2 regions of the Caulobacter sp. FW305-C-30-S16 genome follow, and region 1 is predicted to be linked to the other one. Evidence: predicted binding sites of a transcription regulator. Region 1 holds the regulator's gene; the other holds the start of a gene.

Evidence for each region. The regulator LexA, encoded in region 1, represses DNA repair genes until DNA is damaged. The targets are predictions, from matches to a motif close to ATGTTCNCNANNTGTTCT.
Region 2: the regulator LexA is predicted to act here: its motif matches at 3,000-3,017, upstream of ssb (single-stranded DNA-binding protein).

Annotation. Positions count from the first base shown of each region.
Region 1 is NZ_JBYSYH010000003.1:327,511-333,269, forward strand. It holds gene trpE (anthranilate synthase component I) at 1-124, shown strand, start outside; gene AC3WJT_RS13655 (TonB family protein) at 187-591, shown strand; gene AC3WJT_RS13660 (hypothetical protein) at 588-827, opposite strand; gene AC3WJT_RS13665 (anthranilate synthase component II) at 893-1,483, shown strand; gene trpD (anthranilate phosphoribosyltransferase) at 1,487-2,497, shown strand; gene trpC (indole-3-glycerol phosphate synthase TrpC) at 2,494-3,285, shown strand; gene AC3WJT_RS13680 (hypothetical protein) at 3,282-3,530, opposite strand; gene lexA (transcriptional repressor LexA) at 3,712-4,413, shown strand; gene AC3WJT_RS13690 (ComEC/Rec2 family competence protein) at 4,607-5,759, opposite strand, start outside.
Region 2 is NZ_JBYSYH010000004.1:103,494-109,252, reverse strand. It holds gene AC3WJT_RS15100 (hypothetical protein) at 1-1,812, shown strand, start outside; gene AC3WJT_RS15095 (hypothetical protein) at 1,873-2,541, shown strand; gene AC3WJT_RS15090 (hypothetical protein) at 2,560-2,943, shown strand; gene ssb (single-stranded DNA-binding protein) at 3,111-3,590, shown strand; gene AC3WJT_RS15080 (SDR family oxidoreductase) at 3,606-4,901, shown strand; gene AC3WJT_RS15075 (DUF2269 family protein) at 4,898-5,368, shown strand; gene AC3WJT_RS15070 (DMT family transporter) at 5,446-5,759, shown strand, end outside.

The DNA of each region.
Region 1 (5,759 bases):
CATGTACGTCCAGGCCGGCGGCGGCGTCGTCGCCGACAGCGACCCGGACGCCGAGTACGACGAGACCCTGCACAAGTCGAACGCCCTGCGCCGAGCAGCGGCGGAGGCCTGGCGGTTCAGCTAGGCTGCTTGGCGACGCCTGGAGAGCATGCTAGCGCAACCGCTACCTTCGGGAGAGCGACCGCGATGAGCTTTCGTTTGAAGTCCGCGCTGCTAGTCATCGTGTTGACCGGAACCGTCGCGAGCGTCGCTGGCGCGGAGGACTCTGTTACGGCGTCTGCCACGCTCATCGCACACCCGGTCTGGCAGAGGATGCCGACCGGGCGCGACGTGGCCAGTCATTATCCGGAGAAAGCCCTGTCCGCCGGACTGAGCGGCGGGGCGATCGTCGAATGCAAGGTCACGCCGAAGGGCCGGTTGCAGTCGTGCACCCTGATCAGCGAGACGCCGGAAGGATATGATTTCGGCAAGGCTGTGCTGAAGCTCGCCTACTTTTTCAAGATGGCCGAAGTTGATGGAGACGGCGCTCCGACCACCGGGCGACTGGTCAGGCTGCCGCTTGAATTTCATCTGTCCGGCGGAACGCGCTAGTTGTTCTCACTGGCCGAGACGACCTCGGCGCTCGACGCTTCCGGCTCCAGCGCCAGCCGGCTGGTCGTGACCGGCGGGGCCATGACCATCGCCACCGCGAACGCCAGCGCCGACACGGCCGCGAACAGCGCCGCGGCCAGCGCCGCCAGCAGGCTGTCCTTCTCCAGCGGAGCCTTCAGCAGCCCCTTGGCATAGGCCATGGCCTCGTGGTCGAGAACGGAATCAGCGTGCGCCATGGCTGACAGGATGAAGCGCGCCGCCCCTTGGCGCAAACCCCGCCACCGCCTAGAACAGCGGGGCCATGATCCTCGTCATCGATAACTACGACAGCTTTACCTACAACCTCGTTCACTACCTGAACGAACTGGGGGCGGAGACGGCTGTCTGGCGCAACGATGCGCTGACGGTGCAGGAAGCGCTCGGGATGAAGCCCGAGGCCGTGCTGCTGTCGCCCGGACCCTGCGCGCCGGACCAGGCGGGGATCTGCCTGCCGCTGCTGCGCGGCGCGCCGGAAGACCTGCCGATCCTCGGCGTCTGTCTCGGCCACCAGGCCATCGGTCAGGCCTACGGCGGCGAGGTCGTGCGGGCCAAGTCGATCATGCACGGCAAGACGAGCCCGATCCATCACACCGACAAGGGCATGTTCAAGGGCATGCCCAACCCCTTCACGGCGGCCCGCTATCACAGCCTGTCGGTGCCCAAGGAAAGCCTGCCGGACGTTCTGGAGGTCACCGCCTGGACGGACGACGGCGAGATCATGGGCTTCCAGCACAGGACCCGCCCGGTGCACGGCGTGCAGTTCCATCCCGAGTCGATCGCCACTGAGGGCGGCCACATCCTGCTGGCCAATTTCCTCGACCTGGCGGGCGTGAAACGCGCAGAAGCCGTCTAGACCGTGTCCGACGCCTTCAAGCCCCTGCTGAGCCGTCTGGCTGACGGCGCGACGCTGTCGGAAGAGGACGCCGAGGCGTTCTTCGGCGCCTGCCTGCGCGGCGAACCCACCCCCGCCCAGGTGGCGGCGGCGGTCACCGCAATCCGGCTGCGCGGCGAGACCGTCGGCGAAATCGTCGCCTGCGCACGCGCCATGCGCCGCGCCGCGGTGCATCTGGATCTGCCCTACGAAACGGTCGACGTCTGCGGCACCGGCGGCGACGGCCTGCATACGCTGAACATCTCCACGGCCGTCGGGTTCGTGGCGGCGGGCGGCGGACTGAAGGTCGCCAAGCACGGCAATCGGGCGATCACCAGCAAGTCCGGCACCGCCGACGTGCTGGCGGCGCTGGGCGTCAATATCGACCCCGGTCTCGACAAGCAGCGCAAGGCGCTGGACGAGGCCGGCATCTGCTTCCTGTTCGCCCAGGCGCACCACGGGGCGATGAAGCACGTCTCGCCGATCCGGCAGCAGCTTGGTTTCCGTACGATTTTCAATCTGTTGGGCCCATTGACCAATCCAGCCGGCGCCAGGCGCCAGGTGGTCGGCGTCTCGGCGCCGCGCTTCGTTGAGCCGATCGCCCACGCGCTCGGCGCGCTCGGCGCGACCCGCGCCTGGTCAGTGCACGGCCAGGGCATGGACGAGCTGACCATCACCGGCGAGACCGAGGTCGCCGAATGGCGCGACGGCGGCGTCCGCCTGTTTCAGATTACGCCGGAAGCCGTTGGATTGCATCGCGGTTCGCTCGCGGACCTCACCGGCGGAGACCCCGAGTTCAACGCCGCGGCGCTGCGCGACCTGCTGAACGGCCAGACCGGCGCCTATCGCGACATCGTGCTGCTGAATACCGCCGCCGCCTTCCTCGTCGCCGACACGGTCGAAACCCTTCGCGAGGGCGTCGAGTTGGCTCGGAAGGTGATCGACGACGGCCGGGCGCTGAAGGCGCTGGAGACCCTGATCGCGGTGACCGCGTGACCGACATTCTGGCGAGGATCGCCGCCTACAAGCGCGATGAAGTGGCCGAACGGAAGCCCGCGCGGTCGCTCGCCGAGGTCGAGGCGGCTGCACGGGGCGCCGACGCTCCGCGCGGGTTCAAGGCCGCCCTCGAACGTCATCACGCGCCCGGCCGCCTGTCCCTGATCGCAGAGATCAAGAAGGCGAGCCCGTCCAAGGGCCTGATCCGGGCGGACTTCGATCCCCCCGCGCTGGCCCGCGCCTATGAAGCCGGGGGCGCGGCCTGCCTGTCGGTCCTGACCGACGGGCCGAGCTTCCAGGGCGCGGACGGCTATCTGGTCGTGGCCCGCGCCGCCACCGCCCTGCCCTGTATTCGCAAGGACTTCCTCGTCGACCCCTGGCAGGTCGCCGAGTCCCGCGCGCTCGGCGCCGACGCCATCCTCGTCATCCTGGCGATGATCGACGACGCGCTCGCCGCCGACCTGATGGCCGAGGCCGCCCGCTACGGCATGGACGCGCTGGTCGAGGTGCATGACGAGGCCGAGATGGACCGCGCCGGAGCACTCGGCGCGACGCTGGTAGGCGTGAACAACCGCGATCTGAAGACCTTCACGGTCGATCTGGCCATCACCGAACGCCTCGCCGACCGGGCGCCGGCCGGCGCGCTGCTGGTCACTGAAAGCGGCATCTTCACCGCCGCAGACGCCGCGCGACTGGAAGGCTCCGGAGCGAAGGCGATGCTGGTCGGCGAGAGCCTGATGCGCCAGGCGGATGTGGAAGCAGCGACAAGGGCGTTGCTGGGCGCTTAGCCCCTCACCGCCGCGGGCCGTAGCGATTCCACGTCCCCGCCAGGCCGCACCTTCCGGCCCATGGTCCAGTTGGACTGCATCCGCACCTTTGGATTGGGCGTGCTCCAGATCTCGCCGCTGTCGTCGAGGGCGACGACCCAGATCAGGTGATGCTCGGGCCCGTAGTCGATCACGGCGATCGCCTGCCCGGGGCCCTTGCCCTCGACAGTCATCGGAATCGGGGTCTGCAGTTCGGTGAACGACATGGTCTCTCGCGGGCTTGCTACGTCGTCGAAACGACCAGCAAGCGCCCGTGTTCCCTCGCTTTTTCGTGAGCTCCCTGAGCCTCCCAGGGCCGTTAACTTGACAGAAACCAAGAACGCCTAGAGAACATCGACAGTTGTTAGCGGTTTGTTCCGCGACAGATTCGGTGACGAGGCCCGGCAGATGCTCACTCGCAAACAGCACGAACTGCTCATGTTCATTCACGAGCGGATCAAGGAGAGCGGCGTTTCGCCTTCGTTTGACGAGATGAAGGAGGCGCTCGATCTGGCCTCCAAGTCAGGCATCCACCGCCTGATCACGGCGCTGGAGGAACGCGGCTTCCTGCGCCGCCTGCCGCACCGGGCGCGCGCGCTTGAAGTCACCAAGCTGCCGCAGCAGGCGACAACCTCCGCCCCGTCCGGCGGTCGGCAGGCCTTCAAGCCGCAAGTCGTGACCGGCGACAAGCCGAGCGCTTCGTCGGCGCCGATCATCGCCAACGATGTCCGCGAGATTCCCCTGCTCGGCCGCATCGCCGCCGGCTCGCCGATCGAGGCGCTGCAGGTCGAGCGCGAGAAGATGCTGGTCTCCGAGAGCATGCTCGGCGCCGGCGAACACTATGTGCTCGAGGTGCAGGGCGACTCGATGATCGAGGCCGGGATCCTCGACGGCGACTTCGTGCTGATCCGCAAGACCGACACGGCCCACAGCGGCGAGATCGTCGTGGCGCTGGTGATGGGCGAGGAAGCCACGCTCAAGCGCCTGCGCCGCAAGGGCGCCAGCATCGCGCTGGAAGCGGCCAACCCGAAGTACCAGACCCGCGTCTACGGCCCCGACCAGGTCGAGGTCCAGGGCAAGCTCGTCGGGCTGATCCGCAAGTATCACTAGACCCGTAGGCGATGCTCCCCACCCTTGTGGGAAGCTGTCACGCGTAGCGTGACTGAGGGGGAGTCGGTGCACGGAATCCCCTCCACCAGGCTCCGCGTGGTCCCCCTCCCCAGCGAAGCTCGGGAGGATTGTTGTGAAGGCGACCCAGTCACTGCCGCAATGCCGATTTCCGCGTCACGGCTAGTCGTGGGTTCTACCCCGTCCACGGCCGCCTTCCCCTCAAGTCGTTCGCCCACCTGACCCGCCATCCGCCCGGCGTCCGCCACAGCTCCGCCGAGCCGCCCTGGGCGAAGTCGCGCGCGGATAGCAGGAACGCATCCTCACAGCCGCGGCCGTGCGGATCCGAGCGCAGGATCACCAGTCGGCCGGGCGCGCAAAGCTGATCATAAACAGTCCGCCTCGGCGGCCTCTTGCCCGACCAGAAGGCCAGGTCGGCGCCCGTGCCCGGACGACAGGCGAAACGATCGCAGGCGAACAGGCCGTCCCGCGCCCTCTCCGGATCCGCGCTGATCGCAAGGCCACGCCTGCGCGCCCAGAGGTCGGCGGCGAAGCGGCGGGCCTCCGGCCGCAGCAGGATGGCGTCCCGTCCCTGCCGAACCGCCACGGCAGCCCCGTCAGAGGCGATCCAGACGTCCGGCGGCTCGGGCCGGGGCCAGATCAGCACCGCCATCGCCAGCGGCGCGCCGAGCCAGCGCAGACGGCCCTTCCACAGACACAGCAGCATGATGCCAAGGAACGCGGTCGGCAAAGCTGCGCCGGGCGCGCTGGCGATGACCATCTGGGCTCCGGGCTGCACAGCGGTCGCGTGGGCGACGCCGACCATCGCATCGATCCCCTGCCCCGCCACCCACAGGAACGGACCGCCGAGGCCGAGCGACTCCAGCGCGCCGCCGAGCGCGAGGAACGGCATGATGACGAAGCTCGACAGTGGCGAGACCAGCAGATTGGCGAACAGGCCATAGCTGGCCATACGGTTGAAGTGGTGCATCGCGAACGGCCCCGTCGCCAGACCCGCCACGAAGCTGGCCGCCAGCGCCGCAAGCACCCAGACCACGACCGCCTGCGGCCCGCGGATCCACCAGGGCGTCGAGATCTCCCGCACCGGTCTGGGCCAGGCCTCGGCCAGGGCCACCAGCGCCGTGGTCGCGGCGAACGACATCTGGAAGCCGGGCGCGGCGGCAGCTTCGGGCTGCAGCGCCAGGATGATCAACGCGGCCACCGCCAGCGTGCGCAGGCTGATCGCCTGGCGGTCGAACAGGATGGCGGCGAAGGCGACCGAGGCGGTGATCGCCGCGCGCTCGGCCGGCGGCGGAGCGCCCGACACCACCAGATAGGTCGCGACCGCC
Region 2 (5,759 bases), on a different contig from region 1:
GTCAAGGGTGAGCGCGACGTCGCGCTGCTGAAATACGACAGCACCGGCCAGCTGATGTACGCCCGCACCCTCGGCGCGGCGGACGACGCCCAGGGCATGGCCATGACGGTCTCCGGCGACGGCCGGGTCGCCATCGCCGGCAAGGTCTCCGGCAACCTGTCCGGCGCGGCTGAAGGTCCGATCAATTCCGGCGACGACACGGGCCTGACCGACAGTTTCGTGACGGTGTTCGACGAGAAGGGCGACGAGGCCTGGACCGCGCGGCGCGGCGCGCTGAAGGACGACGAGGCGACCGCCGTGGCGTTCGGCGACGACGGGCTGGTCTATGTCGCCGGCCGCACGAAGTCGACGCTGCCCGGCGGCGCGGCGATCCAGGGAGACTGGGACGGCTACCTGACGGCCTTCGCCGCGGACGCCAAGGGCGCGCCCAAGGCGATGTTCACCACGCAGTTCGGAACCGCCGGCGCGGACACGGTCAGCGGCATCGTCGTCGACGGCGACACCGTGACCCTGGCTGGTGTCGAGAACGGCCGGGGCATGTTGCGCAGCTTCGCCGTCACGCCGACGACCACGACCACCGAACGGGTGCTCAACAACGGCGTCACGACCATCAATGTGACCAACACCACCAACGGCTCGTCGACAACGACCAGCAACGTCTATGGGGCTCCGGACGGTTCCAACAGCGCGTCGACCACGACCACGGTGCACACATCGGCGGCGAGCTTCACCGCCGGCGCCACACGTGATCTCGGCGACCTGCTCGGCGGCCAGATTGCCGGCATCGGTCTCGACGGCGGCGATATCTGGGTGGCGGGGACCACGCGCAACGCGGGCCTGTCGGTGGCCGACACGACGCACGCCTACAACGGCGGCCTGGACGCCTTCGCCGCACGGATTTCCGCCGACCTGTCCAGCGCGAGCGCGGACAAGCTCACGTTCTTCGGCGGCTCGACAGACGACAGCGTGACGGCGATGGCCGTCTCCGGCGGCAAGGTCTGGGTGGCGGGCCTGGCCGCGGCGGACCAGCCCGGCGCCTCGGCGATCTCGACCAAGGACGGCTATCTGGCCGAGCTCGATGTCGTCGCCGGCACGGCGCAGGTCCAGCGGGTCACAGGCAAGGACGGCATCGCCACGGCCACCTCCATCGCGGTCGATGCCACTGGCGCGAGCGCGCTGGACCGGCTTGGCCTGCCCAAGGGTACGCTGCTCTATGCGGACTCGGCGAAGGTCGCGTCGGCGACCTCGGCGCGGGCGGGGGACACCTTCCAGATCCGCACCAGCGAGGCGGGGCGCCTGGCGACCGTTACGCTGGACGCCAACGACACCCTCGACACCCTGGCGATCAAGTTACGCCGGGCGGCAGGCTCCAAGGCCAAGGTCGAGGTGGTCAGCGACGGCGACTTCCGCCGCATCAAGATCACGCCGGCGACCCAGAACGCGACCGTCGAGGTGTTGCCGGGCAAGGGTGGCGAGGACTTTCTGGCCGCGCTCGGGCTGACCCCGGGCGTGGTGCGCAACACGATTATCGACAAGGCCGGCAAGAGCGTCTCGGCGGACGGCGGCGGTCCGGTGTTCGGCCTGAGTCTGCCGGCGTCGCTTGCCGTGGACAGCGAGACGGCGGTCAAGAACGCGCTCGCGGTCATCTCCAAGTCGCTGAGCAAGGTGCGTGACGCCTATCGCCAGCTGGAAGCGGCGGCGAAGCCGGAAACAGCGGCCGCCAAGGGCGTGAATGGTCCGGTGCCGGCGTACCTGAGCAACCAGATTTCCAACTATCAGGCCGCGCTCGATCGCCTGACCGGCGGCGGATAGTCCGTACCGGTCGCTCACGCGGACTTGAAAGGGGCACGGTCGCGCGATAGCGATTGCGGCATGGAATTTCTCAAGGACCGCCGGATCGTTCTGGCCATCGGGGGCGGCGTTGCGTTGCTGCTCGGCATCCTGATCGCCGCAACGATCATGCGTGGCGACAAGGGGCCCAATACGCCGCCGCCGGCGGCCACCGGCGGACTGGTCGTCGAGACCGGCCGCGATGACGACACCAAGCTTGATCCGGCCCGGCCGATCCGCTGCTTCGTCAACGGCGTCTTCGCCGGCGAGATCACCCTGACCGAATGCGCCAAGCGCAATGGCGTGGCCACCGATGCGCTTGATGTCGGTGTCGACGAGACCGGCGCCCTTGCCGCCGCCAACCAGGCCGGCACGGTCCTTGCCCCCCTTCCGCCGGCGCAGTCCGCCCCGCAGACGCCTGTGTCGGTCGATCCCTCGACCAGCCAGCCCACGCCGACGCCCGTCGCCGGTGACGACTGCTGGCGCTACGCCGGCGGCGGCTGGTCAAAGGTCGGCGCGATGGACCTGAACGCCTGCGTCCAGACGCTCTACGCCGGCAAGTGCGAGGGGCGCGGCGCGGCATCCTACGGTCGCTGGGGCGATCAGACGCTGCGCCTGGTGCGGGACAAGGTCGAGATCTCGTCCGATAACCGCCGCTTCCGCACGCTGGTGGAACAGGGCGCCAACTGTTCCATTCCGCCGGTCGGCTAGAGCAAGGATATCCCCGTCATGTCCAGGCTCGTCGCGATCGCCGCCCTGACCGCCGCCACAACGCTCCTGGCGGGCTGCCAGGAAACCGTCCAGGCCCCGCTCGACAAGGGCGTCTGCTACGCCATCGGCACAGGCCCCAAGGGCGAGATCAAGTTCAACGTCGTCGCCCGCAACGTTCCCAACATCGAGAACTGCGCCGCCCAGCTTGAGGGCGTTCGCCTGCGGTTTTTGCGCATGGGCGGCCAGACCCGCGAGATTTCAGGGGCCTACCAGGGCAATTTCATTCACCTGCGCAGCGCGGGAATCTTCCGGTCCCAGCGCTGGGAAGGCAACCAGTACCTGATGCTGGTTCGCAGCGGAGACGGCCGCCTGGTGATCCCCGGCGCCGTCCAGTTCGAGTAGCGGCGAAGCCGCTTTCCGATCCCGAAGAATTTGCTGTGCATAAGCCCTTGCGAGCAAGAACAAAATGTGAACACATGGGTTTAATTAATGGTTAACGCCCGCTAGTCTGGGTGTCAGATTCCGGCGCGCATTCTGGTCGCCGGGCGTGATTTGAGGGAGCACTTCCAATGGCGGGCAGCGTCAACAAGGTCATTCTCGTCGGCAACCTGGGCAAGGACCCGGAGATCCGCACGCTCAACTCGGGCGACCGGGTCGCCAACCTCAGCTTGGCGACCTCGGAATCGTGGCGCGACCGCGCCAGCGGCGAGAAGAAGGAGCGGACCGAATGGCACCGCGTGGTGATCTTCAACGACAACCTCGTGAAGGTCGCTGAGCAGTACCTGAAGAAGGGCTCGACCGTTTACATCGAAGGCGCGCTTCAGACGCGCAAATGGACTGACCAGCAGGGCGTCGAAAAGTTCTCGACCGAAGTCGTGCTGCAGAAGTTCCGCGGTGAACTGACGATGCTCGGCGGTCGCGGCGACGGCGGCGGCGGCATGCGCGACGAGGGCGGCGACTTCGGCGGCTACTCGGGCGGCGACCGCGCCCAGCCCAGCGGCCCGAAGGAGAGCTTCAGCGCCGACCTGGACGACGAGATCCCCTTCTAGGAGCCGCTCACAGCCGTGCGGGTCCTCGTTCTCGGAGCGTCCGGCTTCATCGGATCGCACGTTGCAGCGACCCTGGCCGGGCTCGGCCATGAGGTCAGGGCCGGCGCGCGTCGGCCAGACACGGCAAGACGGCTCGCCCCCGCGCACGAGTGGGTGCGAGCCGATTTTTCGGAACTCGGCGATCCTTCGGACTGGACCGGTTTGCTGGAGGGGGTGGACGCGGTGGTCAACTGCGTCGGCGTCTTGCAGGACGGGGCAGGGGACAGTCTCCGCGCCGCCCATGTGACCGGTCCCGCCGCCCTGATCGCCGCCTGTACGACGGTCGGACCTCGGCGGCTGATCCACGTGTCGGCCGTCGGGACCGATGAACAGGTCGGCACCGGCTACGGCGCGTCCAAGCTGGCCACGGAAACTCTGATCAAGGACAGCTCGCTCGACTGGGTGATCCTGCGTCCGTCGCTGGTTCTGGCCCGGGGGGTCTATGGCGGCTCGGCGCTCTTGCGCGGGCTCGCCGCCTTTCCGTTGGTGATCCCGGTGGTCGGCGGAGCCGGAAACTTTCGGCCGGTGGCCATGGAAGATCTCTGCGCGATCATCGAGGGCCTGTTGCGGGCCGAGGGGCCGCTGCGTCGGTCGGCCGACGTGGCCGGCCCGCAGGTCGTCAGTCTGGCTGAACTCCTGGCCGGCCTTCGAGGCTGGCTGGGCCTGGCCCCGGCGCCGGTCGTACGGTTTCCCGCCTGCCTCGTCGCGCCGGTGGCGCGGCTCGGTGATCTGGCCGGGTGGCTCGGATGGCCGTCCGCGCTCCGGACGACATCGCTGCGGCAGATGGCCCACGATGTCGCGGGGCAGCCGGCCGACCCCGCACAGTTGGCCGGCGTGGTCCCGAGGTCCTTTTCCAGCTGGCTGACCCGGCATCCGGCGACGGTCCAGGACCGGTGGCATGCGCGGCTCTGTCTGTTGCGCCCAATCGCGATCCTGGTCCTGGGCGTCTTCTGGATCGGCACCGGCTTGGTCACCCTGGGCCCCGGCTGCCGAGAGGCGGTCGCTGTCCTGCGCGACGCCGGCTACGGGACGATGGCGTCGCCTGTCGCGACCGGCGGCGCCCTCACCGACATCGCCCTCGGCGCGCTGCTGTGGGTTCGCCGTTTTTCCGGACGCGCGGCGATCGGCATGGCGTTGCTGGGCGCAGCCTATCTCGTCGCCGGAACGCTTTCGGCGCCGCAGCTCTGGCTGGATCCGCTGGGGCCCTGGTTGAAGGTCCTGCCCGTCATCGTCCTGGCGCTGTGTGTCGCCGCCACGGAGGATCGCCGGTGAGCCTCTACGACCTGCTCAAGCTCGTCCATGTCCTGTCGGCCGCAGTTCTGTTCGGGACGGGCGCCGGCATCGCCTTCTTCATGCTCGTCGCCCATCGCACGGGGCGGGTCGAGATCATCGCGGCGACGGCGCGGATCGTGGTCCTGGCCGACTTTGTCTTCACGACGCCGGCGGTGATCATCCAGCCCCTTAGCGGCTTCGCCCTTGTGATGGCGCGAGGCTACAGCCCGTTCGAGCCCTGGCTGCTGGCCGCCTATGGCCTGTACGCCCTGATCGGCGCCTGCTGGCTTCCTGTCGTGGCGATCCAGCTGTCGATCCGGCGGTTGACGGAAGCCGCCGCCGCCCGGGGCGAGCCCCTCCCGCCGGACTACCACCGTCTGTTCCGGCGCTGGTTCATCCTCGGCTGGCCGGCGTTCGCGGGCGTGCTCGGCCTCTACTGGCTGATGGTTGTCCGCCCGTCGTTCTGAAGGCGCCAACAGTCGGTAACCCGGATTGACCGGGTGCGGGGTTCCATCGGCCCGGCGTCCCGTGCGAGGAGGTCCGCGTGACCTCGCCTTCCGACAAATCGCCGTTCGCCGCCGCCGAATGGGCGGCCATCGCGGCCATCATCTTCGTCTGGGGGGTGAACAACGCCGCGGCAAAGATCGCGACCGACGTGCTGCCGCCGTTTTTTGTCGGCGGGGTGCGGTTCGCCATCGCCCTGGTCGTGCTGATCCCGTTTCTGCGACCGCCGTTTCCGCCGTGGCGCCAGACCGTTCCGATCCTGCTGCTGCTGGGGCCGCTGCATTTCGGCCTGATCTACTACGGCTTTTCCATCGTGAAGAACCTCAGCCCGCTGGTGGTGTCGCTGCAGCTGTG